Regions from separate parts of the Neobacillus sp. BP17 genome, predicted to be linked through region 3. Evidence: riboswitches for the same ligand, from Rfam matches in the RefSeq annotation. Region 3 holds a riboswitch; each other region holds the start of a gene.
What was found. A riboswitch is a leader RNA that binds a small molecule or an ion and turns the genes downstream of it on or off. The one in region 3 is predicted to bind thiamine pyrophosphate.
Positions count from the first base shown of each region.

Region 1: it holds a riboswitch for thiamine pyrophosphate, as region 3 does, so the genes downstream of both, thiC (phosphomethylpyrimidine synthase ThiC) here and tenI (thiazole tautomerase TenI) in region 3, are expected to answer to the same signal.
Region 2: it holds a riboswitch for thiamine pyrophosphate, as region 3 does, so the genes downstream of both, thiT (energy-coupled thiamine transporter ThiT) here and tenI (thiazole tautomerase TenI) in region 3, are expected to answer to the same signal.

Region 1 covers NZ_CM184198.1:3,460,291-3,470,522, forward strand. The annotation lists gene AC4QJR_RS16680 (acyl-CoA dehydrogenase family protein) at 11-1,204, opposite strand; gene AC4QJR_RS16685 (TetR/AcrR family transcriptional regulator) at 1,273-1,908, opposite strand; gene AC4QJR_RS16690 (serine protease) at 2,298-2,465, opposite strand; gene thiC (phosphomethylpyrimidine synthase ThiC) at 2,487-4,271, opposite strand; TPP riboswitch at 4,417-4,531, opposite strand; gene AC4QJR_RS16700 (efflux RND transporter periplasmic adaptor subunit) at 4,653-5,933, opposite strand; gene AC4QJR_RS16705 (exo-beta-N-acetylmuramidase NamZ family protein) at 6,271-7,521, opposite strand; gene nagZ (beta-N-acetylhexosaminidase) at 7,619-9,691, opposite strand; partial or broken gene AC4QJR_RS16715 (serine hydrolase domain-containing protein) at 9,719-10,232, opposite strand, start outside.
Region 2 covers NZ_CM184198.1:1,396,946-1,407,177, reverse strand. The annotation lists gene AC4QJR_RS06700 (ABC transporter ATP-binding protein) at 1-34, opposite strand, end outside; gene AC4QJR_RS06695 (ABC transporter ATP-binding protein) at 31-1,788, opposite strand; gene AC4QJR_RS06690 (transglycosylase domain-containing protein) at 2,226-4,265, opposite strand; gene AC4QJR_RS06685 (helix-turn-helix transcriptional regulator) at 4,394-4,849, opposite strand; gene AC4QJR_RS06680 (FeoB-associated Cys-rich membrane protein) at 4,960-5,115, opposite strand; gene feoB (ferrous iron transport protein B) at 5,137-7,140, opposite strand; gene AC4QJR_RS06670 (FeoA family protein) at 7,140-7,364, opposite strand; gene thiT (energy-coupled thiamine transporter ThiT) at 7,550-8,131, opposite strand; TPP riboswitch at 8,250-8,358, opposite strand; gene AC4QJR_RS06660 (histidine kinase N-terminal domain-containing protein) at 8,575-9,702, shown strand; gene AC4QJR_RS06655 (GNAT family N-acetyltransferase) at 9,850-10,232, shown strand, end outside.
Region 3 covers NZ_CM184198.1:424,710-434,941, reverse strand. The annotation lists gene AC4QJR_RS02155 (Na-translocating system protein MpsC family protein) at 1-185, opposite strand, end outside; gene AC4QJR_RS02150 (Na-translocating system protein MpsC family protein) at 304-999, opposite strand; gene AC4QJR_RS02145 (ATP-binding protein) at 1,214-2,290, opposite strand; gene AC4QJR_RS02140 (thiazole biosynthesis adenylyltransferase ThiF) at 2,546-3,565, opposite strand; gene AC4QJR_RS02135 (thiazole synthase) at 3,562-4,329, opposite strand; gene thiS (sulfur carrier protein ThiS) at 4,331-4,534, opposite strand; gene thiO (glycine oxidase ThiO) at 4,545-5,684, opposite strand; gene tenI (thiazole tautomerase TenI) at 5,659-6,303, opposite strand; TPP riboswitch at 6,414-6,522, opposite strand; gene AC4QJR_RS02115 (outer membrane protein assembly factor BamB family protein) at 6,645-8,813, opposite strand; gene metE (5-methyltetrahydropteroyltriglutamate--homocysteine S-methyltransferase) at 8,934-10,232, opposite strand, start outside.

The sequences.
Region 1 (10,232 bases), 2.7 Mb from region 3:
TGAAACCTCCTCAAAACTTGATATCTTTTGGTAAGCCAAGAATTTGTTCTGCCACAATATTCTTTTGAATTTCAGAAGTTCCTCCCTCAATACTGTAAGCACGCGAACGTAAAAATCCTTGCTGCCATTTATCATCTATGGGGGCATCTTTTTTCCATAAGATACTTGAGGCTCCCTGAATACTCATCGCAAATTTGTACATCTCTTTCCCCAATTCACTCACTTCAATTTTATCCATTGACCCTAGTGCCCCAGGTTTGTTGGATTGAATAATTTGGGTTAAATGGCGATAATAATTCAGCAACAGAGCTTTAGATTTTGTTCGAAACATCGCGATTTTCTGGCGAATAGATGGATTTTTTATTAATAGCTCCCCATTCTTTTTGATAGTTTTGGTCATCTCAAGTAATTCTTCAAAAAGCTGTTGAAGCTGGAAAATCTGTCTTCCAACACCTACTCGTTCGAAACTCAGCAATGCGAGCGCTACTTTCCAGCCACGGTTCACTTCACCCACCACTTCCACATCGTACGCAACCGCATCATTAAAAAAGACTTCGTTAAAATCACATTTATCATTAATGGAACGAATGGGTTTTACCTCTACCCCTTCTTGATGCATATTGACTAGAAAAGCTGTGATTCCCTGATGCTTTTTCCCTGTGTTATCAGTTCTAGCTAATACGAAACATCGATCGGCGAAGTGTGCATAACTCGTCCAGATCTTTTGCCCATTAAGAATCCATTGATCTCCTTGTTTTTCAGCTCTCGTTTGAAGCGAAGCCAAATCTGATCCGGAATTGGGTTCAGAATATCCTTGGCACCAAATTTCTTCACCACTTAAGATTGTATGGATGTATTGTTTCTTCTGCTCTTCTGTTCCAATTTGGAGGAGAGTAGGACCTATCATATTGATTCCGACGATATTAATAATTGGCGGCGCACTAACTCTTGCCATTTCCTGCTCATAAATCACTTCTTCAATTAATGTTGCACCCCTGCCACCATACTCTATTGGCCAAGATACTCCTGACCAGCCGCCCTCGAATAACTTTTGCTGCCATTCCTTTAGAAATCTTTTTTGTTCTTCCGGGTCAACAGGCAGTGTTCGATTGCCTTCCAGCCAACCAGCTGGCAAATTATTCTCTAGCCAAATTCTTAAATCCTGTCGAAATGCTTCTTCTTTTGCCGTATATGAAAAATCCATGGTTCCACCTTCCTTTATATTGAGAATGACTATTTATCCATCAAATGCAGATTCCTTGCTCCCTTACTTTATTGATCAAAAATTCCATCTAGGAATGAATCATTTTGCCCTACGGCGAGTCCATGGCGGATAAAATCAATGACTTCATCAATTAATGCATCATCAATTTCTTTGTTTTCCCAATTGATCCACTTCGTTCCGACATATTCCAGTAACCCCATTAAAGACACCGCAAGTATTTCTGGAGTGTATTGCTTGATTTCCCCTTTATCCATGGCTTTTTGCAGGCCTCGAGAATATCTCTTAACTGTGTCATCAAAATACTTTTTGTGTAGTTCTTCATCCACAAATTCCGTTTGTTTATAAATTCGATAAAGGTAACGGTGCTCTTTCAGATACTGGAAAAATGCTTTAAACCCTTTTCTTTCTTTCTCAATTCGATTATTGACGCCTTTAGTTTCTTCTCGAATCGCTTCATATAATTGGAATTGCATTTCACCAACAAGTTCAGCGAAAATATCATATTTGGATTCAAAATAGTTATAGAAAGTCCCTAACGATACATTTGCTTCCTGTGTGATTTCTACGATGCCTTTTTCAAAATACCCATACTTCCCAAAGACAATTTCTGCTCCATCTAATAATTTTCTTCTTGTTTTCTCGCCTCGCTTTGTTTTTGGACTTAAATCACTTTTCATCTCCATCCTATTCACCTTCTTCCAAATTAAAACCTGAATCACTTTTCATATTCTCATTATAAGTACTGGTTTTCCATTTGTAAATAATTTTCTAAAATTTTAGAAAATTATTTGTGTCTCGGAAAATTGGGATCAGTCCCCCAAAATACAAGTGTTGTTACTGTTTAGTCAAGTGTATAATAAACAAAAAGGAGACTTGGACAAAACCCACCTCTGAAAATTCACTGCCAACAACTAAAGTATTTGAAGAATTAACACCCTAAAAATAGAGAAAGGTGAATATGAGCGTACTCACATTCACCTTTCTTACTATTTGAAGCTAGTTATGTCCCAGCCTCTACATGGCTGTCTTTTTAATACCCTCTTGTTGAGAGTGTTTTTTTCGAGTTTTTTGTTTAATAATATAATACGTTTACCTTATAACACTTCAAACATTTTTCATAATATTGATCGCCATCAAAACGATGATCACAATTTTGCTGAATCTCTTTTAAACGCCCCTCTAAAAAAGAAAGGCTAGTTTTCATTTGGGTAATTTCCTCTTTAATCTTTTGAACATTCATCCGTATAACCTCCCAAGAAAGTTACTGATATATGCTGCCTCCAGATTCCTTAAACTCTTTAGCTTTTTCCTTCATACCTGTTTCTATAGCTTCCTTCGTATCAAGTTTATTTTCTTTCGCATAATTACGAATATCTTGAGAGATTCTCATGCTACAAAATTTTGGTCCACACATTGAACAGAAATGAGCTGTTTTTGCACCTTCCGCAGGTAAAGTTTCATCATGATATTCTATCGCTCGTTCAGGATCTAAAGATAAATTAAACTGATCTCTCCAACGGAATTCAAAACGAGCTTTTGATAAGGCATCATCTCTTTTTTGTGCTCCTGGATGTCCTTTTGCCAAATCAGCAGCATGGGCGGCAATTTTATAAGTAATAACCCCTACACGAACATCCTCTCTATTCGGTAAACCTAAATGTTCTTTAGGCGTTACATAACAAAGCATGGCTGTCCCATACCAACCAATCATGGCAGCTCCAATAGCAGATGTAATGTGATCATAACCAGGAGCAATATCAGTTGTAAGAGGTCCAAGTGTGTAGAATGGCGCTTCCTGACACACTTCTAGTTGTTTATCCATATTTTCTTTAATTAGGTGCATCGGTACGTGCCCTGGTCCTTCAATCATCACCTGTACATCATGCTCCCAAGCAATTTTTGTTAGCTCTCCAAGAGTCTCTAATTCTGCAAACTGCGCTTCATCATTCGCATCTGCAATAGACCCAGGACGTAAACCATCCCCTAAAGAGAATGCAACATCATAAGATTTCATTATTTCGCAGATTTCTTCAAAGTGAGTATATAAAAAGCTTTCTTTATGGTGGTGTAAACACCATTGTGCCATGATTGAACCACCGCGGGATACAATACCTGTTAACCGTTTTGCCGTTAGTGGAACATATCGTAAAAGAACACCAGCGTGAATTGTGAAGTAATCAACACCTTGCTCCGCTTGTTCAATCAAGGTATCACGGTAAACCTCCCATGTAAGATCTTCAGCAACACCATTTACTTTTTCAAGTGCTTGATAAATGGGGACGGTGCCGACAGGAACAGCTGAGTTTCGAATAATCCATTCTCTTGTTTTATGAATGTTTTTACCTGTTGATAGGTCCATAATATTATCAGCACCCCAGCGTGTCGCCCATGTCATTTTTTCAACCTCTTGTTCGATGGATGATGAAACAGCAGAGTTACCGATATTCGCGTTAATTTTAACATGAAAATTACGTCCTATTATCATAGGTTCTGACTCTGGATGATTGATATTAGAAGGAATAATCGCTCGACCCTTTGCAACTTCATCACGCACAAATTCAGGTTTCATATTTTCCCTTATTGCGATGAATTCCATTTCAGGAGTAATAATTCCCTTTTTTGCATAGTGAAGCTGTGTAACATTTTTTCCTTTTTTTGCACGTAATGGTTTGCGCTTCAAACCCGGAAACACGTTATGATTGGCACGAGGATCTTTTTCATCCTTATACCCATTATCTACAGGCTTAATTTCTCGACCTTCATATTCTTCAACATCTGCTCGTTCATGGATCCATGTGCTTCGAATGGCAGGAAGGCCTTTTGAAATATCAACAGAATAATTCTGATCCGTATAAGGACCGCTTGTATCATACACGCGAATAGGAAGGTTTTCCTCTTCACCAAACGTTCCCGTAGTAGGGCTTAACTCAATTTCACGCATTGGTACTTTAATGTCGGATCTCGAGCCTGTTACATATACTTTTTTACTTCCTGGAAAACTAGACATGATGGAAATATTTTGTTCGTTTAATGCAGTCGTTGACATAATAAATCTCTCCTTTTTTTTTTGAATATAAAGGACGAGATACAGAACATAACAAGTAAATAAGCGTATAAAAGTACATCAAAAAGCCGGGACCATAAATGGTTGGACCCGGCTAAAATGTATGCAGAAGTATAGTTGCATTGAAGATTGTCTATTCTAACTTCCCCACGCTGGTATGATCCAGATCAGGTCCCAAGAGTCAAGAAACTTCAGCGTGTTTCTTTCTCAGCCCAACTTATTGGACACCCCTAGTTATTTATATTCAATTAAGCTACATTATATATGAGTATCGGTTAAAATGAAATACATAATATTAATTATAGTAATATAGTCGTGTTTCGATATTATGTTTAGGATGAACCATAATTTACCTGTAAAATACTAATCAAAAAGAGATGTACCAAGGCGAACAATCCAGGATGGGTTTTCTTCTATTTTGTCTTCTTCCTTTAAACCCTTAAGTATGGCAACCCATTTGCCTCCTTTTTGACCAGTTTCTACCTTTTGTTTCTGAATCTTTCCTTTTTTTTGTACATATACATAGGTGGATTTTCCAAAGCCCATGATGCTCGTTTCAGGAACTGCTAGCAACTGCTTTGACTGCACTACTACGTCTAGCATGGTATTGTAGCCAGGATATAGGCCCTTTTGTGAATCTAGACTTGCTTTAAAGGAATAGTATGGATTAGTTTCTTGTTGTATATCTTTATTCTTATTTGCATTTGTTTTATATGTAGGATAATCACTAACCTCCGAAATTTTTCCTTTCCATTTCTTATTGGCTACTACATTAGAAGTTACTGTAATAGATTGGCCTGATGTAATTTTTGCTTTTTCGGCTTCTGTTAGCTTTCCTTCAATTTGAAACGGATCATTTGAAGCGATTTGCATGATTGCTAGTTGCTGATTTTCTTTTGCTCGAAAACCTTGACCTACATTTTGGTTCAGGTTTGATATTACACCAGCAGTGTTGCTGATGACAGTTAATGTTTCGAGCTCAGATTTTAGCTTTTCAGCCTGCAACGTATATTTTTCTACATTTAGATCTGCTGCACGGAGCTCAGCTTTTACTTTATTTAGTTCAGCTTGAATTGACTGGATCGTGATAGCTTTAGTATCTATGTTAGCTGTATCAACTGCATCAGTGGTATTGGTTGTATCAGTTGTATCTGTTGTATCAGTTGTATCTGTTGTAGTGGTTGTAGAGGTTGACTCAGCTTCTCGTATATCCTGCTCTAATGAAGTGATTTGCTCTTTCATCTGAGTAACACTTGTTTCTGCTAGGTTTTTATTTACTTCTGCTTGTCCTAGCTCAGCCGCGACTGTTGATCCTTCATAAGAAAAGAGCTTTTGTCCTTTTGTAACAGTTTCCCCTTCTTTCACAAAAATTTCCTGTATAGATCCTTTTGTTACATTTAAATAAATCGTTTCAGCATGACTTTGTACAACACGACCTGACACTGTTTTTGTTTTAGTAAATATTTTTTCTGTTGGTTTTATTAACACTAACGGCTTAGATTTACTTTTTTTAACTTCTATAACAGCTATGCTTAACATAACAGAAATGAATAAAAGAACAAGGACCCCAAGTAAAATCCATTTCTTCTGACGCGAGGTACGTACTTGTTCATTTTCTACACCAATTCCTTTTGCTGTTTCCATAACCCTACCCCTTACGTAATAGATATATAGCGAATATTGCAATAAAGTGTTGAACCCAACTACTAATATCTATTGTCCATTTTTTTAAAGAAAGGTTCAAGGAGTAATTTACTTTTTTTGTCCCGTGAACTTCTCTTGTAATTAATGTACTTGCGATATAATTTAGGTTCTTGTCAGTAATTCCCCCACTAGGCAGAATAATAAAATGGTTTCGTCAATCACTGGAAGATCGTAATAGTTTTTTTACTAGTTTAGTCCATAATATAATTTGATTTTTTCTTAAAGGATAAATCGTATTAAAAAGAGGCCTCCTAAAAAGAAGGCCCACTCACACCTATTAATATAATAAATACTTCTCACGAACCCCGTTAAATTCATCTAAACCCGCCTGCCATGCAGCTTTTATTTCTTCAATAGATTTGCCAGCTTCAATATCAGCACGGATCGAACCATTACCGACAAGGTTATCAAAGAAGGAGATTCCTGCTGCATTCGGTGCTCTAAATTGGAAATCGTTTGGATACATATCATGGATTGTTTTTACGATATACAATCCTGTTTCAAACGGCTTATAGGCATTTCGGTCTGTGACATGAATTTGAATTCCATGGCTTAAAACATTCGCATGCTTCGAGAAGGTCGGTATAAATGAAGCCGCTCGGAATGTGACACCAGGTAATTTGTAAGAGTTTAACTTGGCAGCCAAATTGTCGCTATTAATGAACGGTGCTCCAATCAATTCAAATGGCTTTGTTGTTCCTCTTCCCTCGGAAACATTGGTTCCTTCAATGAGGGCAGCCCCTGGGTAGACAACCGCAGTTTCCAGGGTTGGCATGTTTGGCGATGGAAGGATCCATTCTAATGGTGTCTCATCGTAATATATGTTTCGTTTCCAACCCTCCATTTCCACTACCGTTAAATCGGCTCCAATACCAAATTCGCTATTGAAAAGCTTGGCTAATTCCCCGACGGTCATCCCGTGGCGAACAGGAATCGGATATTCACCGATGAACGAAGAGTACTTATCCTCGAGCACAGGTCCTTCGACTTTTGTCCCGCTGATTGGATTCGGACGGTCAAGAACGATAATTGGAATATTGTTCTCTTTTGCTGCTTCCATCGCTAGTGCCATGGTGTAAATATAGGTGTAATAACGTGTCCCCACATCTTGGATATCAAATAACAATACATCGACATTGCTTAGCATTTCAGGTGTTGGCTTTTTTGTCTTCCCATAAAGGCTGTAAACTGGAAGTCCTGTTTTTTCATCCGTATATTGTTCAACATATTGACCAGCTTGTGCACTTCCACGGACACCATGCTCAGGACCATAAAGAGCAGTTAAATTTACATTGTTGTTATTGTATAGTAAATCTACGATACTAGTAACGCTTTGATCAACCGCCGTCGGATTGGTGATTAAGCCGACGCGCTTATCCTTTATCAAATCAATCTTATCCTGCAACAAAACCTCAACGCCCAAACGGAATTTTTCATTCTTCTTCTCTTTTGCGTTCTTTGCAACAGCTGCTGAAACGGTCGAAAGTAGTAGAACGAGAGCCAATAAACCTATAAGCCCCTTTTTCAAAAGTACCCCTCCTCTTTTGATCTATCAAAGTTTAAGGATAAAGCCCTACCCCTATTTGAAGCAGTCACAACTAAATTCCCCTCTATCTCTCCCCTACTTAGTATCCTAACCCGTGACCAAATCCATATAAAACACTGCCATCATGGTTGTAAATCGTAACTGGCAGCTTTCCTGTCGGATTATTTTTACCAAAAATTGTACTTGCTGTTGCTTCAAAGCTCGTTGGTCTAAAGCCAAATTGAACAAGATAGGCATCTACATTCGTATAGGACATAACGTCATATGGATTTCTAGCCCCAACAGCAATGACAGGTACACCAGTCTCGATGAGTTGTCTTATCATCACCATTTGACTAGCGTCGTTGGCTCTGCCTCCAACACTTGAGGTGTAGGTTCCAGCAATGATGTATTTTGCATCCTTCACTTGTGCTAATTGAGTAGCATCAAGTGATTCTGAAGCATTGATATAAATTGCGCCAGGATGGTATTTTTGGACCTCAGCTGCAAGGAGATTCATAGAGAAAGTCGCCCCACCAACCACAACAATCTTATCTTCAGGAGAAACATTAAGTGGAAGTATATCATTATTTTTTACAAGCGTAATTGATTTTTCTGCTGCTTCTTTTTCAACTGCTTTATGTTCAGGTGAACCTACTACTTGAATAGCCTTCGCAACCTTTTCATCAAGACTCCTTTCCATTTCCGCCTTAACAATGCTTCTATTTAATTTCAGGGTTAATATCCGCTCTACTGACTGCTCAAGTCTATCTTCTGAGATATCGCCAGCGTTGACTGAATCATAAAGTCCATTTGCCACTGCTTGGATTCCCACTGGCATTAATAGGACATCTGCACCTGCTTTTACAGCACGGATAGCTGCATCAACGGATCCAAAATGATCGGCAATCGCACCCATATTCATCGCATCAGTTACGATAACACCTTTAAAGCCCATTTCTTCGCGCATTAGACCCGTTAATATCTTGTGGGAAAGAGTACCTGGTACAGAGACTTCTGTTCCGTCCTTTTTTGAAATTGCTTTTGTATCATCAATTTTTGGGAACGTTACGTGTGCTGACATAATCGCATCAATACCAGCATCCATTGCCTGCTGGAAAGGATATAATTCTACTTTCTTCAATCGATCAAGATCATGTGGTACCGATGGAAGTCCTACATGTGAATCAACCGCAGTATCTCCATGACCTGGAAAATGCTTAGCAGTGGCCGCAGTGCCCGTTTCATGAAGTCCTTTAATATAAGCATTTCCCAACTTTGAAACTAACTCAGGGTCTTCACCAAAAGAACGAACACCGATAACAGGATTATCAGGATTATTGTTTACATCCAACACTGGTCCAAAATTCATGTTAATCCCAAGTGCGTTTAGCTCTTCACCTATTGTCCTGCCGACTTTTTCAGCTAGCTCTTCAGATTTAGTCGCACCCAATGCCATATTGCCTGGCATATCGGTACCAGTTTGCAGACGTGTAACGATTCCACCTTCCTGGTCAATGGAAATCAACAGTCCATACTTTTCCGCTGCTTCTTGATAAGCATCCACCAGTTTGGTCGTCTGTTCAGCTGTCACCGTATTTTCACGGAATAAAATCACACCACCAAGATGATAATCCTTTACAAGCTTTGCAATTTCGTCGTTCATTACCGTGACATTTTTGCCATTCCAATTTCTAAAGTCAGGCATTAGCATTTGTCCGACTTTTTCTTCCATTGTCATGTGATCGATGGCATTGCCGATAAGGTCATAACGTGCGCCTTTTTCTTTTTCAACAAGGATTTTGTCTTGATTTCCCTTGAATTGAATTGAAATTCTGTCGGTATTGCTGCCATCGCTGACAGAGATAAACGTTGTACCATTGTGACCGGATAAAGTTACTTCTCCAGCTTCAGATATAGAGGCAACATTCTTATTTGAAGACTTCCATTTTAAGTTCTCAGAGACCAGCATAAAGTGGCCATCCTCATAAACATGAAGTGCGTTTAAATCAAGTTTGTTATTCTTTACTTCCCTTGTAACCTGTGGAACATTGAGATCAATCACTAAATCCGCGATTCCTGAAGCTGCTGTTGCTCCTGAAAACGGAATCCCTGTCAACACGAGTGCAAATGCTAGAAACGAGGTCATAAATGTCTTTAAAAATTTTCGCATGTTTCTCCTCCTCAAGTTATTCTTTTTTTAATAGTCCCTTAGCTCCCATTCATTTTTTGCAAAAGAAAGAGTAGCTCCTGAATCAAGTTTTGGATTCTGAATATACCAGCCGCGGGAATTTGTAGAACCATCGGTTTGATATAAAAACCGTAATTTCGTCGAATCACTAGGTATATCCAATTCTTTCTTTTCCCAGCCATTGCTTGTGCCTGTTAACTGAGCAAGCTGGTGCCAACTGCCATCTCTATAAATCTCTACGGATCCGATATCCCATACATTCTCAATCATGTGCCATGTGGAGAACGTGAGTGTGGTATCCTTGGATAATTGAAGATCAGTTTAGATTACTCGGTTTAACTTGTCGCCGTACCCTGCAAACCAAGCATCACTCTTACCAGGAATCGAGACAGGAATCGAATCAGCTACATTTCTAGCAAATAAGCGACGGGTTTGATTCATTGACCCCATATTTCTTGACGGATGGACACGGTTGGTCAGTAAGATCGCTACGGTTTTATTGTTCGGGCTTACTACAATCGAA
Region 2 (10,232 bases), 970 kb from region 3:
ATGCGTATTTAGCTAATCGTTTTCCTGTTGTCATGCTTGCACCTCTTCCTCTATCTTCCCTGCAATCTGCTGGCGAATAAATTGTTCTTTATACCACCCATCATGTTCAAGAAGCTGCTCATGTGTCCCTTCTTCTACAATTTTACCATCATCTAAAACAATAATATGGTCGGCATGTTGGACAGCGGACATTCGATGTGTGGTAATGATGGTGGTCTTGTCATTTCTTGCCTTTCTAATATTATCAATGATTCGCTTTTCTGTTTTGGCATCAACTGCCGATAAGGAATCATCGAGGATTAGGATTTCTGGATTTTTGATCAGCGCGCGCGCTATGGAGATCCGTTGTTTTTGCCCTCCTGATAAGGCCACACCCTTTTCTCCAACGAGCGTACTTAATCCTTCTGGAAGAAGGGCAAGATCTTTTCGAAATGCCGCTAAATCAATGGCCTCTTCTAATTCCTCTTCGCTTGCATCTTTCCTGCCAAAAAGGATATTGTCTTTCACACTGCGAGAAAACAGTACATGATCCTGAGGCACATAACCAATCCAGTCGCGAACTTGATTTATGGTTTGCTCCTCTAAAGATACCTCAGATATGGTTACCTCTCCATCGCCTAGTGGATATTGTCTTAATAACTGCTTAATAAAGGTGGTCTTTCCTGAGCCTGTTTTCCCAACAATACCCAATGTCTGCCCGTGTAACAGCATAACATCAACTTGGTTTAGGTTATCATTCTTAGAAGAGGGATAACGGAAAGTTACCTTTCGATAATCAATTCGATCAGCACGTTTTATGGAAACAGGGTCTAGAGGATTGACCACTTCCTCCTCATAGCTAAGTGTTTCATTAACGCGGTCAAGTGAAGCATTCCCCCTCTGCATCACATTGATTAACTCGCCAATTGCGAACATGGGCCAGATCATCATCCCTAGATATACATTAAACGACACAAGATTGCCCAATGTAATTGATTGATGGAATACTAAATAAGCACCATACCCGAGGCCAATTAGATAACTAATACCAACAAGCACCTTAATCGTTGGGTCGAATAATGCATCAATTTTTGCAACGTTAATATTCTTGTGATAGACATCCTCCGTAAGTTGATGAAAGCGCTTGCTATCTGCGGTTTCTTGAACAAAAGCACGGATAACTCTAACTCCTGCGACTGATTCAAGTACACGGTCATTCAGTTCACCAAACGCATCTTGGGCTTCCATGAAGCGAGTATGAATTCTTTTTCCATACATTTGCATTAAAATCGCCATAATTGGCAACGGAATAATTGCCGCCAGTGTTAACTTCCAACTAATTAAAATTCCCATTGTTAACAGTAATGTCAGCATCCATACACTTGAATCTACAAGTGTCAGAATCCCAAAACCTGCTGTGATTGAAATGGCCTTTAAATCATTGGTCGCACGCGCCATTAAATCTCCAGTCCGATTTTTTTCATAGAATATCGGAGTCATTTTTAGTAAGTGAGTAACGAACCGGGACCTAAGTTTCCTTTCTACAAGGAAGGCTCCTCCAAACAGTCGGTACATCCAGACATAGGTTATTGCATAAGATGAAACCATGATTGCCAATAGAATACCAAGATATTGTATTATTTTCTTATGACTTATACTGCCCACATGAATATCATCAATTGCCAATCCGATTAATTTAGGCGGAATCACATCCAATATACCCACTAAAATTAATAGTGTAACTGCAATGACATATCGCTGCCAATTTTCTTTAAAGAACCAACTTAATTTTTTTAAAACCGCAAACATAACTAACTTCCCCCTTATGTTATACTATCCGCCATCTATTACTCCTGCTGTATTTCCCTTCCAAGACCCTGCCAAATACCTCATCCATATTTCCTCCCTCAAATTTGTTTTGAACTATAAAAAAAGACATACCGCAACAGTGCAGTATGCCTCCTTTTTAAAAAAAGGGACAAAAAAACACACGTCACGTATTAAAGAAAACGTAACCTGTGTTTTTGTCATTAATCAATTTCTTCACATTGATAAATTAACAGGAAAATTCTTCAGGACAGGTTACATTCAAATATTTAATTGTTAAAGAAACGTGATTGAAATTAGTCATCTTTGTAACCCTCCCTTTCCTTTTTTCTTCCTTTGTAGGTTATCACCAGTTCTTTTAATTGTCAATTCCCATTTTTCTGAATTGTCTCAAATAGTTTTCTTTACCTAGAGGAATATTAATGCCCTCCCTTATCATTCCATTTTTTTCTCCATTTTTCCTTTTGTTTATTCCATTTCTCCTCCCATTTCTGAACCTCGTTAGTAAAATTCTCTTGAAAATTAAACCGATTCTTAGCAGCATCTTCCTGCTTTTTCTTTTCAATCAATGTGGAGATATGCGGGACATTAAAGCTTTCAGCAGGCGCATTCGCTAAGGCTTTCGTCATAACTTCCCGAAAAACAACTGCTGAACCTTTATTACTGACAGGCGTGATATAATGATCTTTGTCTGTTTTATCATAGCCAACCCAGATCGCCCCAACCAGCTGCGGGGTATACCCAACAAACCATTGATCCTTCAGGCCGTTTATCCCTTCTATTGGAACCTGAGTTGAACCAGTTTTTCCTGCCGTTTCTCTGCCAGGTATTTGTGCAGCCTTACCAGTACCTTGTTCTACTACACCAAGGAGCATGGTCGTCATATTATCGGTTACGGCCTTGGTTGTGACTCTTTCTTTTTTTGCCTTCCAGACAGCCACAACCTTTCCGTCAGCATCAATAATTTTTTTAATCGCATGGGCCTTCATTCTCACTCCGTTATTAGGAAAGACAGAAAAAGCTTCAGCCATGTTCAAAGGAGAGACACCTTTGTGTAAACCACCTAAGGCAAGGGATAAATTACGGTCATTTTTGTCCAATGAAATTCCGAACCGCTGAATGGAATCTAATCCTTTTTCAACCCCAAGTTCATTTAATAGCCAAACCGCGGAAACGTTTTTAGATTCTTTTACAGCTTCATACATGGGCACCTGACCGGAATATTGATCATCGTAATTACTTGGTTGATAACTCCCAAATGTCATTGGTTCATCTTTTAACATATCAGTCATCTTCCAACCTTCCTCCAATGCAGGTGTATAAACCGCTAATGGCTTAAAGGAGGAACCAGGCTGAGCCTTTAACTGCGAAGCTCGATTATAACCTCTAAACGTATGTTTTCCCCTGCCGCCAACAATTGCCTTAATCCCACCTGTCTTGGGGTCTAGGAGGATACCACCGCTTTGAACAAGGATATCTATTCCTTCTTGGAATAAAGAATCATTTTGATAAGTCTCTTCCATGGCTGTTTGCATTTCAGGTTCAAGCTCTGTAAAGATTTGATAGCCGCCTGTTAGTAATTCATCCTGTGATAATCCATATAAGTTTATAGCCTCTTCTAAAACCTGATCAACATAGTATGGAAACTTGCCTCGGAACGGGTCATCGCCTTTATCATTCAAAATTACTTCTTCATGTATGGCTTTTTCATACTGAGAATCGGAAATATATCCTTGTTTCTTCATTTGTACTAATACTAGATTTCGCCTTTCAGTCGCCTTTTCCATATGCTCATAAGGATTCAGGGTAGATGGTGCTTTAATTAGTCCTGCAAGTAATGCGGATTCACTGATTGAAAGGTCTTTAACCTCTTTGGCAAAATATTTGCTCGCAGCCTTTTTAATCCCCCATGCACCATTACCAAAATAAATTTGATTTAAATACATTTGCAAAATTTCTAGCTTTGAATATTCCCGCTCAATCTGTAGTGCTAAAAAAACTTCCTCCATTTTCCTATTTAAGGTTTTTTGTGAAGTGAGAAGTGTATTCTTAGTTAATTGTTGCGTTATCGTACTGCCTCCTTCAACCATTCCTCTAGCTTTTAAGTCACGGACGAGCGCCCTTGATGTCCCAATCAAATCCACACCGCTATGTTGATAAAATCGACGATCCTCAATCGCAACAATCGCATCTTTCATTGAGTTAGGAACCTGCTTAATAGAGACACCTTCATTTTTATTCGCCGACACTTTACTAGCTATATCCCCATTCACATCATAAAACACGGTAGCTTGTGGCAGTTCGTTCTTAAGTCCTGATATATCTGCATCCTTAGAAAAATAATAAAGTAGTCCAAAAAAACTTAAGATAATGATTAACATGGAAAGCACTATAATTTGGAGCAAGTGCCACTTTTTCAAGTTATTAAATATAGTCCTAATTTTCTCTTTTAATACCAATTGAAAAACATCCTTTATCAGTAATCTATCATTGGTTAATTTTCGTAGATAGGGAAAGTTTTTATGACAATATTTAGTATTCCAAAAAAAAGAAAAAAGATGGCGGATTCCCATCTTTTTTCTGTCGTTTATTCATTTTTCGTTAATTCTTTAAAACGGTGTTTTGACACCTTTTCATCAATACTGCTAAAGATCCGATAATTTTCTTCATCTAAAATCCGAAAATGTTTACTGAGAATATTTTGTTGAAGAATATACCCGTTTTTTTTCGATACAACTCTCCACCAAATCCGGCCGCCAAGCGTTTTTGACTTCCGAATATCTATCCCTTCGCGGGCAACCGTTTCTAACACCTCCAGCGGCTCATTCCCAAATAAAAATTGGACTGTTTCAGTTTCACGAAAAAGTGCACAAATCGAAACGACAGTAGACCAATTGGCTAAAACTCTACCTTTCTCAATTTGAACAAGTGTTTTCTTAGAAACACCAATAATGTCTGCCATTTTATCCTGTGTATAGCCAACTTCCGTCCGTATAAGGCGAAGCTTTTCAGAAACCTGCATTATAATTTCATCTCTGGTCAAGTTAAGCCCTTCCTTCAATTACAACTAGTGTAATTTTACACTAGTTTGTTTATATCTTCAAATCCTAACATCAAAAAACTGCTATCTTTTTAGATAACAGTTTCAATTATTTATAGGGATTTAGGTGGTATTTCGCAATTGCTAGAACATGAATTTTTCAAATCGCATGCCCCGCATTTTCCCTTTTTTGATTTATTAATAAACCTAACTAAAGCCCATGATGCATATCCAAAAATAGCTGCTCCAATTAATATATTGGCAATCATTTGCTCCACCTCTTTCTAGAATTAAACAAGTCCTAACAATTTGCCGCCTTGATAGATGATCAAAGAAAGCACATAAGCAATTGCAAATGCATAAATCATAGAAAAAGCTGTCCATTTTTTTGAATTTGTTTCTTTATAGATCGTTGCTACTGTCGCAAGGCATGGGATGTATAACAAAATGAAAACCATGAAACTATAGGCAGCAAGCGGAGTATAATAGTTCGCCAATAACCCTTGCAAACTTGCATCATTCGGAACAAAATAAATAATATTCATGGTAGATATAATGGCCTCTTTTGCCAAGAACCCTGTAATTAACGAGGCGGATGCCTGCCATGTTCCAAATCCAATTGGATCAAAAATCGGGGCAATCATATTCCCAATCGCGGCTAAATAACTATCATCCATGTCAACCTTTAAACCATTGGGGCCAGCATAAGATAATAACCAGATAAAGACAGAACCCGCAAAAATAAATGTTCCAGCTTTTCTAACAAACCCTTTTCCTTTATCCCAAGTACTCCTCCACAGTGATTGAAACTGGGGAAGACGGTAAGGGGGCAGTTCTATAACAAATAATGAAGTTTCCGATTTTAGTAATGTAGACGAAAAGATCTTAGCTAAGACCAATGCAACTACAATCCCAAGGACATATAGGCTTAGCACAACTAAAGCCTTATTTCCTGCAAAAAAAGCTCCAACAAATAACGCATACACGGGTAATCGTGCTGAACAAGACATTAAAGGGGTAAGCAATATGGTAACCAGCCTTTCCCGTGGTGTCTCTATTGTTCTGGCAGCCATTATTCCTGGTACATTACAACCGAAGCCAATCATCATAGGGATAAATGCCTTCCCATTTAACCCAACTGACTCCATAATTCGGTCCATTACCAATGCAACACGGGCCATGTACCCGGAATCTTCTAATAAAGAAATAAAGAAAAATAGGATAAAAATTTGCGGCACAAATACGAGTACGCCGCCTACCCCAGCAACTAAACCATCAATAATTAATGCATGAATAAAATTTGAAGCATGAATGGCGGTTAAAACCGACTCAAATCCTGACGTAATGGGCCCTGTTAAAAATCCGTCCAAAGCATCAGATAATGGTGTTCCGAGCCAATCAAAAGTCAGCATAAACATGACATACATAAGCAGTAAGAAAATAGGCATTCCTAAAAAGCGATTGGTAACGATCATATCAATTTTCTCAGAAAGCGGAATGTCAAAGTTACTTTTTACGGCCACTTCGACAACGATTTTTTCTATTGCTTCTCTTCTTTTTTGATAAATATAGATTGCTAATGATTTTACATTATAAAGTGTTTGTAAGATTGACTCCAAGTTAACAATTAGATCATTAAGCTTTTTCTCGCCAACAATAATATTTACATAGTTTCTAACATATTCATTACCTTCAAAATATTGAATAGCTAGAAATCGTCCAGAAAGGTTGGTTTTTCCATGAATCTCAGCCGTCAAAGCAACAATTGCAGCTTCTACCTCTTTACCATAGTAAACAAGATTCTTTTTAGCAGGCTGGATTGATTGAGTCGATATGACATCAACTAATTTATCACAGCCCTTTCCATTTCTCGCCACAACAGGAACAACCGGTACTCCGAGAAGCTCAGAAAGTTTAGATGTATCAATTTGAATTCCGCGTTTATTTGCTACATCGACCATATTAAGTCCAATAAATGCTGGTTTTTCAAACTCAAGCAATTGGAAGGTTAGATGTAAATTTCGTTCTAATTGTGAAGCATCTAATATATTTAGCAGGCGGTCCACTGATTCATTAAGAAAGAAGGATGTAACTACCCCTTCATCCTTCGATAAGGGATTAAGTGTATACACACCAGGTAAATCAGTCAAATGACCAATATTATTTTTAAAAACGCCAACTTTTTTTTCAACGGTGACACCGCTCCAATTACCAACATACTCATAGGAACCTGTAAGATTATTAAATAATGAAGTTTTCCCAGTATTAGGATTTCCAATAAGTGCGATGTCCATTATATTCTCTCCACTTTCATTCGAACTGCTTCTCTACGGCGAATACCCACACATTGTCCGCAAGATTCAATCATAATTGGACCGCCAAATGGCATGACACACTTTACACACACTTTAGAACCTTCAGTAATCCCTAAGTCAAGTAATCGTCTTTGTACCAGGTGACCTACAAGAGAAATATCAATAATTCTCCCTTTATCTCCTACTTTTAATGAACCAAACATGTATATCACCCTATCTCCACTAATTGAGAATGATTATCTTTCTTGTATTTTAACACTTTTTTTGAGTTAAAAAGCTTATAAATTTGTCAAAAGTTTGAAGAATTTTCTAGAATCAACTACAATCACTTTACAAAAAAAATAGAAAAGAGCTTGAAGCCCTTTTCCATTCGTATTACTTATAAATGTTATTTTGAAAATAATCTCTTTGGTACCGCACTCATTACAATGATGATAATGATTGCACTGATGATAAAGCTTGGCAGCATGAATGTTCCATTATATAGGAGTGAGTAAATGGCCACCGGCTGTCCCTTTGGCGCATATTCACCGAAGAACACGATGCCAGAAATAACATGGCAGATGTATCTTAAGGCACTTCCTAAGAATGCACCGATAATCACATATGTCATCCACTTACCTTTTTCATTTTTGGATATCGCCTCCTTCACCAGACCAGTAAAGACACCCGCTAACCCTACAACTGAAAAGGCAAGAAAATAATCAATAAATCCTTGTAAGAATGTGTATACTTGAGCGAATCCAAGGATAACCTGCAATAAACCTAGTAAAAATCCTGTTAACAAGCCGCCTTTTATCCCCCAACGATAAGCAATTAAGAAGATAGGTACCATGGCAATTGACACCGAACCTCCCTGTGGCCATATCTTTAAAGATAGAATTCCGGCTAGAAAATCCAATAAATAAGCTAAAGCAGAAAAAACTGCCACCTCAGCGATAAATAATGTGTTGCTTCTTTTTTGATTCACAACGTCTCCCCCAATTATCTTTTTGGACTCGTTAGAAGTCTTCCTATTACAAGATGTGCAATAAAATAAAGAACAAAAAAAGCAATGCACGACGATAAGGATTGTCTGCATTGCTTTCATAATCGGCAAACCACATCCCTACGCTAGTGTTAACTAACAGGTTCATAGGGTCAGAACGTAACCGTTCACTCTCAGCCGCAAGAATAGCAGCTCCCCCTGTGGAAGTATTCAATTGTTTCCATAGAAAAAAATATACTCTTCTTTATTCACATTTACAAGGTAAATATACTTTCTTGTCGTTATAATTACCTAATCGAATCAGTAATTAAGACTATATGAATAAAATTCAAGACTTTTATTTTAAAATAAAGGAGGAATTTCTATTTATGCCTCGAATAAGTACAGTAAGGAGTTTTTTGTCAATAACATAGGGGGAAGACGGCATGTTCACGGAAAACCAAACAGATTTAATTGATTTTTTCAATCAAAATAAACAGAAATTAATTCAAGATTGGGAAAATGCCATTGTTACCACTAATACGGATCCTTTTAAGTTAAAAATTCACGAAAACGGCGAGGCTCTTCTCGATGTTTTACTTAATATGCATAAAATGACGGAAAAAGACCTTTTAGACATAATTGAAAAACTTGCTATTGAAGTATCGGAAGAAAGAGTTTTGGCTGATATTAACCTTGGTGATTTTGTTTATAATGTTAATCTTGGCAGAACAGTTCTATACAGCCATTTAAGCATTACTGGGATTCCATGGGCAGCCATGCAGGAAGCATTAAACAATGTAAATTTTTGTTTTGATAAATTTTTATACTATGCTGTTTCCCATTACTCAGAAGCAAAAAACAAAATTATTGAAGAAAAAACAATGCACATTGATTCTACACATCAGGATCGATTAACATTGCTTGGGCAAATGACCTCAAGCTTTATTCATGAGTTTAGAAACCCCTTGACATCTGTTCAAGGATTTATCCAATTACTGAAAGCTGATCATCCGGAGATGAAATATTTAGATATCATTTCAAGTGAATTGGATCAACTTAATTTTCGTATATCACAATTTCTCCTTCTGTCAAAAAAGGAGTTAATTGGTAAAGAAAAGGATAACTTCAATTTAAATACATTAGTAGAGGAAGTCTTAAACTTCCTATATCCAAGCATACTTGATGGAAAAGTAAAAATAAGAAAAGAACTCAGTGAAGATATTACTCTTAATGGGTATGCAGATGAAATTAGACAGGTATTAATTAATATCATCTTTAATGCGATTGATGTTTTGAATCATGCTGAGAATCCGAATCCTACAATCGAGATCAATAGCAGTCTACAACATCAGTTCATCAAAATTAATATTTCCAACAATGGGCCTGTGATTCCTGCTGAACTTAGAAAATCTATTTTCGAACCATTTTTTACGACGAAAAAACTAGGTACAGGTCTCGGCTTGTTTGTTTGCAAGGAAATTATTGAAAAACATAAGGGAAATTTAGAATGTGAATCATCTCCAGATAAAACTACATTCTCGATTCTCTTACCGGTTGCAGCCCTAACCTAAACTTATATACAAGTAATTTTATACTAGAATAACCAATCCCACTTTATATAAAGCAGGGATTTTTTTATTTCTTAATATTAAGTCTTCCCGATAACAACCTGCTTTGCATATGATGAACTAAAAATTTTTTATCGGGAGATTTGACTAATGTTTACATTAAGGGTTGATAATGATATTGAACTCCAGCTATTTCAACAACATCACGCTTCAAGTCTTTATCAAATGGTGGAGGAAAACCGTGAACATCTGCGTGAATGGCTGCCATGGGTGGATAGCATGAAATCCCCATATCAGTTTGAATCCATTATTCCGATATGGCTAAATCAATTTGCAGAAAATAGTGGATTTAATGTGGGGATCGTCTATAAAGGTGAGTTGGTAGGCTCAATTAGTTTACAACAAATAGATTGGCACAACCGAATGACAAGTATCGGATATTACCTTTCAAAAAAGGCAGAAGGTCATGGAATAATGACTCGATCCGTTCAGTTCCTGCTTAACTATGCATTTTTCCAATTAGGTTTAAATCG
Region 3 (10,232 bases):
ACATACCTATTCTGTCCCTGTTGTAACAAGATTTCTTCCATTGGGGTTAAAAACCCGCGAATATACGTGACGAGGTGATTTTTAGACAGGGTGGTCCGACACGTCTGCGGGCCTTTTCCAAAATTTTTTCTTAACAACTTACTAATATAACTACTAATAAATTCTTCCTTGTTTTGGTTAATCATCCATTTCTACTCCTTAAGCAGATACAAATCAATTCATCATTTATTATGTACCAAGGCTCAACTTGTTAAAAAAAAACATGCGGCAAGCAGGAAAATCCTTTTGCCACATGTTTTCGATTCATTGATATTCTTTGTAAAAAACAAAAATGAGATAGTTTCGGTTCTTTTCATAATCCCAAACAATGAATATATCTTCAATGATGCGATTAAACAGATCCTCAAATATACTCTTATTTTTCAAATAACCGCTTTTGATTTCCCTTGCTTGATGAAGCAGCAGATCGAGATTTCCTTGTTCATATGCTAAGCTCTCTAGTTGCAAGAGGACATCTCTCGCTTCAATCGCACAAATATTTTGTGTAAACTTTACTACCTTTAAACCAACCGGTCGTTTATGATAACGGGTCCCTACAAAATCAATCAAGTTAAACAGAGTCTTCTCAAAGTCTTCTTCCATTTTAACTTCATCACTAGATGGAACATTTTCTAACAGAATAATTCCTGTATTCGAATCATAATTCCAATCATGGAAAAAATGATCAATTCCCCCTCCAAATACTTTCGAAACTTCATGTTTAAACTCATTGATGACCGCATTGATTACGGCTGAACGAAAATTATGGACCAACATCAACTGATCATTTTCCAACAAGACTTCCTCTGCCGGCGTAATAAAGTTTCGCATGTATATATATAATCGGTTTCCTTTTGACATCATCGTACAAGTTTCTGGACCCTTACCAAATCTGCGCTTGAGGAGCTTACTAAATGTACTGCTAAGATATAGCAAATTCTCTTGTGTAGATTTACTCATTAACTTCTCCTTTCAGGAAAATAAAAAGACCTAACTTCTAGGAAAAGAAGTTAGGTCACGGCTAAGACGACTATTTTTATAGTTTCTTCCATTTACCATACAAGTGATTAGGATATATTTGTGCTGGTTATATATAACTGCCATAACTAATGACTGCAAGACATTAGACCCTAACATTTTAACACGATATTTCCCCAACTAGCAATCATTTAATTTAAGACAACATTGGTAAACTTACTTCGATACAGGTTCCCTTATTGCTGCTGGTAATATGAATTTTCCCCTTATGCTCCTCAATAATTTGAAAACTTACCGGCATTCCGAGCCCCGTCCCATGTTCCTTCGTTGTATAAAATGGTTCATTTATTCGGTTAATCATTTCGGGAGGGATGCCGCATCCTTGGTCGATGATTCGAATCTGAACACGCTTCCCCTTGGTAATGGACCCTTCTATTAAAATCCTGCCGCCATCTGGCATAGCCTCAATTGCATTCTTAATATAATTGATAAATACTTGTTTTAATTGATTTCCATCCCCTAAAATGGATTCTTCGAGGAAGCAGAACTTTTTTTCAACTTGAATATTATTTAATAACATTTGTGATTCCATTAATGATAGGACTTGATCCAATAAGGACTTAATCGGCAATTTTTCATACTTTTTTTTGATCGGTGTTGCCAGTACCATTAGTTCCTTGAGAATTACTTCAATACGCGTAACCTCTGACTCTACAATATCAAAATACATAGACTCCCCATGATAATCCCTAGCCATTAAATGTAAAAATCCTTTTATCGCTGTGATCGGATTTCGTATCTCGTGGGCAATTCCTGCCGCTAATTGGCCTGCAACCGCTTGCTTTTCCGATAGTAATTGTCTTTCTTTTTTAATTAGAGTGATATCTTTTAAAACCACATAAGACCCCACCACTTCCTTATTAAAGAGGATTGGAAATGTAGTAACATTTACATCCATTAATAATTCGGGTCTCATATTAATCTTTGCATCAAAATTTGTTAGTTTTTCCCGGCTCTTTTCGAAGAAGAACGTTTGTGATTCATTCAAACATTTGGAGAGGAATATATGACTCAACCTCATCTGTAATAATTCAGGTATGGAGCAACCTAAGAGAGTTTCGCAAACATCATTCACATACACCAATCGCCCATCCATATTTAGTATAAAGAATGGGTCTGCATTTTTTGATAAAACAGAGAAATCCTTATCCACATTGACATCGATATATATTTGAAGCAGAAAGTTTAGACGTTTTATCTCATCCCTCTCCATTTTCCCCCACCTCTCTTTAATTCTCATATAAAAAATCAAAAAGCCAAAATAAGCGTATAGTTTCTACGGCTTATTTTGGCTTAAATTCTAGCATCAATAGGTCTAGAGATTCATTGCCTATAAAAAGAGTTCACTGACCTTTTTCTAACACTCACAAGTAGACTAGAGCATATATCCCTATATCCACCTTTAATACTATACCCATTTGTAAAAATATTCAATTAATTTTTTCTGTTTAGTCTATTTGCTTTTTTATTAACCCAAATATTTATGGTATAGAGCCTTTGCTTTGGAAATATCCTTCGTTCCATGCACTAAAACCCTTCCGTCTCTAAAAACTACTAATCGGTGAGGATTCACAGTATACGATAAAAGGTAGGGATTTCTCTCCACGGCTCCTCCTCGAATCGCAAATAATTTTTCTAAAGCCTCCAAATCACGAACCATTGGAATCGCAGGACGAATCTGAACTGAATCTCTTCCACATAGGACGGCTGTCTTTGTTTGATTTTCGAATGATAAATAAGGGTAAGTACGTTCTTCCCCGCAAGAAGGACAATCCCTCTTTTTCAACTTATCTACTTGTATGGAACTATATTGGTTTTTCCATAAATCAAAAGAAACAAGTTTATTTCGCAATGAATCCAAGTCACTCACCAAGATTTTCAATGCTTCACTTATTTGAAAAGAAACGACCATGTTCACAGCTGGACTAATAATTCCAGCTGTATCACAGGTTAATCCTCCTAGAGGAACGGTCTCTACTAAACAAGAAAGGCAAGGTGTTTTCTCAGGAATGATCGTGTAGGAGATTCCATAACTTCCAACGCAAGCACCGTAAATCCAGGGGACACCATACATTTGGGATACATCGTTAATGATCATTCTTGTTTCGAAATTATCCGTTGCATCCATAATAAGATCAACGTTTTTGGCCCAGTCTTCCAGCTCTGACACAGAGGCATCTGCAATGATTGCCTCTATTTTCACAGAAGAGTTAATCGCTGTTAAGCGGTTTTTGGCCGCTATTACTTTAGGAACTCGATTTTTGGCATCTTCCTCTGTATATAACTGCTGCCGCTGTAAATTGGACCATTCTACATAATCACGATCAACAATGGTTAGTTTACCAATCCCAGCGCGGGCAAGTGCTTCGGCACATGCTGATCCGAGTGCTCCCATTCCAATTATGAGTACATGTTTATCGGAAATTCGCTGCTGCCCGTCTTTTCCAATGGGTGAAAAAAGTTCTTGTCGTGAGTACCGATTAATCACCCGATACTCATTCCTTCCTTTGGACTGCTTGCTGAAGCATATCTCTTTTTCTCGATTCGGCCAGCCTCATAGCCTAAACGTCCAGCTTCAATTGCTAGTCTCATTGCTTTTGCCATTTTTACCGGATCCTTAGCCGCTGACACAGCCGTATTTAATAAGACGCCGTCGGCTCCTAATTCCATCGCTAAAGCCGCATCGGCTGGTGAGCCAATCCCAGCATCCACAATAACAGGAACGACAGCCTGTTCGATAATAAAGCTAAGGTTTACGGGATTGATGATACCTTGACCAGATCCAATTGGCGAGGCCCCTGGCATGACAGCATGACAGCCTGCTTCTTGAAGTTTCCTAGCTAAAACAACATCATCTGAGGTATAAGGGAGGACAATAAATCCTTCCTTTACTAATTCTTCTGTCGCCTTTAGGGTTTCAATCGGGTCAGGAAGTAATGTTTGATCACAGCCAATCACTTCCACCTTAATCATATCGCAGAGGCCAGATGCTTTTGCTAATTTTGCGATACGGACGGCCTCTGCCGCTGTTTTCGCACCTGCTGTATTTGGCAGCAGCGTATATTTATTGGTGTCTAGCTGTTCTAAAAAATTGGGCTGACTTGATTCAAAAATATTCATTCGTCTTACCGCGAACGTGAGGATTTCTGCTTTGGAAACTTCCACTGCTTCCTTTTGGATGTCGTAGCTTGGATACTTTCCTGTTCCTAGAAACAAACGAGATTGAAAGGATAATGAACCTATTTTTAACATGTCAACCGCCTCCTACAAAATGGACTATTTCAATTCGATCTTTATCTGCTAATCTAGTACTTTGGTGATCTATTTTGGTTAAGATTTCACCATTTACTTCCACAACAATGACCTTATCCTGGATTTCATAATGTTTGAGAACATCTGAAACAAATTCAACTTCATCTGGCAATTGGATTAACTCGCCATTTAATACTACCTCCATGTTTGACCTCCTAACCTACCGTTTCTTTGTGTCTTTCTAGGTGAAATGCTGAAAGAAGAGTCGTATCTAGCGGTCTGTCAGCTAACAGGTCAGCTACTAGCTTCCCTGTAATAGGGCTTAATAAAATCCCATTTCGAAAATGCCCTGCTGCAACGAACAATCTCTTCCATCTTGGATGCTCGCCAATATAAGGGATTCCATCGCCTGTCTGCGGTCTGAATCCTGACCACACCCGCTCCCATGCTGCTTCCTTAATCTGAGGGACTAGTTGAGTCGCTCTTTCTATTAATGAAGCAATCCCTTCGGGGGTAACCTTGTTATCAAAGGTATTTTCAATCATGGTAGCACCAATATAAATTTCCCCATTGCGTTTTGGTACCAGATAACAGCGTTTGTCGGAAAAAATAGTCGTGTTAATAATCGGCTCCTCCGTTCGAACGGAAAAGCATTCTCCTTTAACAGGATACACGCTAATGTCCAGCCCCGATTCACGCATTAATTTCGCTGCCCAAGCTCCGGTGGCCACGACAACTTGTTCACTATGTATGACACCATTGGTCGTTTTAACCCCTTTAACCTGACCGTTTTCAAAAATAAATGAAAGAACCTCCGTATTTTGACGAATTTCCGCTCCGAAATAAACAGCCGCATTTGCAAACGCTTTTGTTAACTTTGCTGGCTGCACATGTCCATCGTTAGGGAGATACATACCTCCAACAACACTTGGTGCCAAATACGGTTCCATTTCTAGTAATTCCGTTGAATCCAGCCATTTTATCATTGGATCCCAATTCCTTTGATAGTTGACCTGTTTTTTTACTTCTATTGCTATTTCTTCCGTTTCTGCAATCTTCAGCATTCCTTTATTCACAAACTCGATATCAATTCCTGTATATTCATATAACTCACTTGATAGTGTAGAAAACATTGCTTGACTCTTTAATGCCAATTGGAATAAAGGACCATCTTGTTCAATCTCCGCTTGTGCTGCCAGCATACCAGCCGCCGCACTGGAAGCTTGGCAAGCCAATCTATCCTTCTCAATTATGATTACTTTTTTGCCCATTTTTGATAGTTGATAGGCAATAGAGGATCCGTTAATCCCCCCTCCGATAATGGCAACATCAAATGAATTTCCCACTTGTTCCATCTCCATCTCTTAATACATTTAAATAAGCCTTTACTGCTACTAATGGATCGCGAGCTTCTAATACTCCTGACATGACAGCGATTCCTTTTGCCCCAGCATCTAGTACCCGCCCTGTATTCTCGGGAGTTATGCCTCCAATGGCAATAACCGGAACCTCTAATTGTGTAATCCTTGATAATTCATCAAGACCTCTAGGGGGCATTCCTGGTTTTGATTGCGAAGGGAAGACATGACCGAAAAGGACGTAATCAGCACCCTTTTCTTTTGCTTTTTGTCCCTCCACGTAGGAATGGATGGAACTTCCTACCCTAAGCTGAGGAAAATTCCCTTTGACAATGGCTGCATCTAAACTATGAAAAGCTAATTGAACCCCGCCAGCCTTTGTAACTAAGGCAACATCCACACGATCATTGATGATAATCTTTAATAACGGCAGGTTTGTCATTGTTAGAAGTTCCACTGCTTGAAAAAGTTCCCTCGCTGTTTTTTGTTTTTCGCGTAAGTGAATCGCGGTTACATACGGATGAATATCCATGACAATTTCACATAGCTGCTCGATCGGCATTTGACCATTGGATATAATATGTAACTCTTTAACACTAGTTAAAATACAAGTCACCCCCTATAATCCAGAATCTGAAGCTCAATGAAATAAAGTGAAAAACAAAAAACCACTTCCTTTTGATAAGAAAGTGGTTGATAATTTGAAATATAAACATGATCCTTCAAATATCCATGTTTCCACTTCCCTACGCTGGTATAACCCAGATCAGGTTCATAGAGTCCCGAAGTATCACTTCAATCTCAGCCCTTTAAAAAGGCACCTCTAGCGGATTGTTATCTATTCATTTTTAAAAATTCCCTTGCATGGATAATGTTAACACGTCGATTAGAAATGTCAAATAAATTCTTTTTATACCTTTCATATATTCTGATCTCTCACCTATGCATGGAAAAGGATTATTTTACTATGGTTAGTTTTTGGCCAATGTAGATTGGTTGATTAGGATCGAGGTTATTGGCTTTAACGATGGAGTCAATCGTAACCCCATTCTTCTGGGCAATCTTCCAGAGAGAATCGCCCGCAACAACGGTGTAAACAACAGTTGATACCGTTGGGAGGGTTACAGTAAATTTTGCTACATACCCAGAATCCAAAGTACTGCTGTCTTTCTTGTATTCGATTGAATACCAGTCTCCGATTGCGGAATAAATTTTTATATCTGTATTCATCGGAAGCACAATCTTTGTATCATACTGAGTTCCAGGATTGGTTCTAACATTGACGTTTGTCCTTGTCCTCGCCTTTTCGATTGCTTGAATCTCCTGATTGGATGGAACTTTAATTAATGGTTTGGAGACATATCCTTTCAGAACCGCACTGATAATCCTGTACTCAATTTGATACCAATCACCCGTTTCTCCAGTTATCACCACTTCTGAACCAGCAGGGATTGTTGTTAGGATGGTGCTTTGAGTGGTGGCTGCCGAGCGTAAGTTGGAATTTTTCAAGGTTAAACCGAAACCTTCTGTAATCAGAATGGATTTGTCACGTGCTGTATATTCATTCTTATTCCCAGCAAGATCGGTGAGTTTTACAATTGGATAGTAATTTCCACGGATTACATTAAAGCCACGGCTGTTTTTTCCATCCCAATAAAAATTCGCTGTCCCCTTCAAGTAGCGTCCTAACCAAGTCTGAACTACCCAGCCGCTTTCATCAACAATGGTTACCTCCATATCTGCCGTTTCACTTATGGTGATGGGAATTTTAATTTGGTTCTTTCCATCCTGCATAGAAAGCTGACTGACTGCTGGCAAATCGATCGTTGCCGTTGGCTTTTCTGTATCTAACTGGGATGTTTTTGGCACAGCGTACGTATATAGAAATTGATTCGTCTCTGTTACAAAAATGGTGTCCTTGATGACGCCGATTGGGCGCAAGCCAGACGCGCCTGTAGTAGGTGTTAGTTGAAGAGTGGAATAAATAAGCTGACCATTTGCGCTATTAAAGAATTTAATTTTGTTGTAATTTCCCAAAATAATTCTATCGGAGGCTACGACCATTCCACTTGCCCCTTTAATGGTCTGAAGTCCACCAGCAACAAATTGTTCTGCATACAAGGTCTTCCATTTCTGTACTCCGGTATTTTTGTCTACCGCGATAATATTGGCCTCATCAAGAACAATTAAGGAATCACTCACTACAGAAAGAGGCTGTGTAAACATACCCGTAGGGCTAAACTTCCATAATGTTCTTCCACTTGCAGCATCTAATGCCCAAATATTTCTTGTTGCCGCCGGTTTCGTTTCGAAGTAAAGCTTTCCATCTTTATAGACTGGGGCCCCATAAATAGGGAGGCTTGAATCCAGATCAAATGTCCAAAGCACCGTGCCCGTCGATGCATCGAATGCATACATTTTGGATGTCATTTGAACTGGATTCCGTATATTTGCAAACAGTCGATTATCACCAGCAGCGAAAACCCCTTCCAACCGCTCTTGGAATTTAAGGGGATAACTCCATCTCTTTTTACCCGTAGTTACATCTACCGTACCAATTGCATCGAAACCTTCGGTAGTTCTCGTTAAATAATATAAGGTATTCTGGTCAATTAAGAGACGATTCGCAAAGCTATCAACGGTCCAAAGTGTCTGTGGAGAGGTACCGTTATCCTGTATCGCATAAATTTTAGTCATCGTTGAAGTGTAAATCACTCCGTCTCTTGCTATCAAGTCAAGAAACCCATTCTGCTCTTCTATTGAAAAATTCCATCTCTCTTTATAGGTATCTAAGTCAGTGGCAGAGAGTACTTTTTTTGAAATCCGTTCCGCCGAATACAGCTGATTGCGATTTACACTAAACAACGCAGAAGCGTTATTAAAGGGATCTTTCTTTAACGTCAATAACGTCAAATCAGCAGGCAAGGCGGCACTAGAATAATTGGTATTTCCTTGGTCAGCTAAATGCATTTCCCAGTTTTGGTCATCTGCCCTTAGGTTCTGATTCCTTAGAAGTCCCTTTAATTCTTTTATTCTTTTTCTTAATTGTTCATTTTGAGCCTGTAATTGCTTGTATTGTCTATAAATATCTGAAGAATTATTTCTATAATCATGATGGAACATCATTTGGGAACATCACACCTCCATTATTGTGCTTGCATCATTTTATGCACATTTGCCTAGGTGGTGATGTTTAATTAAACAACCCAAAGAGCCTTTCCCAAAAATGGAAAAGGCACTTACAGTTTAAATCGTTTGACACTGCTGTTGGCGGAGTTTCCGGGCTGCTGTCACCAAATTTTTAAGCGATGCAATGGTTTCTTCTTCATGACGTGTTTTTAAACCACAATCAGGATTCACCCAGAACTGTTCTTTTGAAATAACCTCGACACTATCTTTTAATATCGCACTAATCTCTTCTACACTGGGCACTCGTGGACTATGAATATCGTACACTCCTAAACCAATCCCAAGTTCGTATGGATTATGCTTAAGAGATTGAATCAACTCTCCATGACTTCTAGACGTTTCGATGGAAATAACATCTGCATCAAGGGCACGAATAGGCTCAATAAAGTCATTAAACTCGCAATAACACATATGGGTATGAATTTGCGTTTCATTTTTCACACTGGAGGTGGCTAACTTAAAGGCATTAACCGCCCACGCCAAATATTCCGACCATTTTTCTTTACGTAATGGCAATCCTTCACGCAATGCAGGTTCATCTACTTGAATTATCGCAATGCCTGCATCTTCTAACGCTTGAATCTCTTCTCTCAGCGCTAAGGCGAGTTGGCTGGCTACTTGTTCACGTGAAATATCATCACGGACAAAAGACCAATTTAAGATGGTGACAGGACCTGTTAACATCCCTTTCACATACTTAGACGTTAATTGCTGGGCCGCTTCTACCTCCTTCACGGTCATTGGAGCGACCCACTCGACATCACCAAAAATAATTGGTGGTTTTACGCAGCGTGAACCATAGGATACCACCCATGCCTTTTCTGTAAAAGCAAACCCTTCTAGTTTTTCTCCAAAATATCCAACCATATCCGTTCGCTCAAATTCACCATGGACGAAAACATCCAGTCCAATCTCTTCTTGAATTTGAATCCAACGAGCTGTTTCACCCTTCAAGAACGCTGCGTATTCAGCGTCGGTGAGTTCCTTTTTCCGCCAGGTTGTGCGTGTACGTTTTACTTGATCCGACTGAGGGAAACTGCCAATCGTTGTGGTTGGAAAATCTGGTAAATTTAATGCCACCTTCTGTAGAGGCTGGCGTTCATTAAATGTCAATGGACGGGCAAAATGTTCGGGTTTTACTTGTAATTCAAGCCCCTTCACCCGTGCATTTTTCCTCGCCTCATGCTGCACTAATGCTTGGGTTGCTTTCATACTTTGTGACACACTCTTATTTCCTGCCCACGCCTCGTCACACACATAGGCTGTTAACTGTGTCAGCTCTACAATTTTCTCATCAGCAAATGATAGAGCATTTTTTAAAGTGGCATCTAAGCGAGTTTCTGCCTTCGTTGTCAC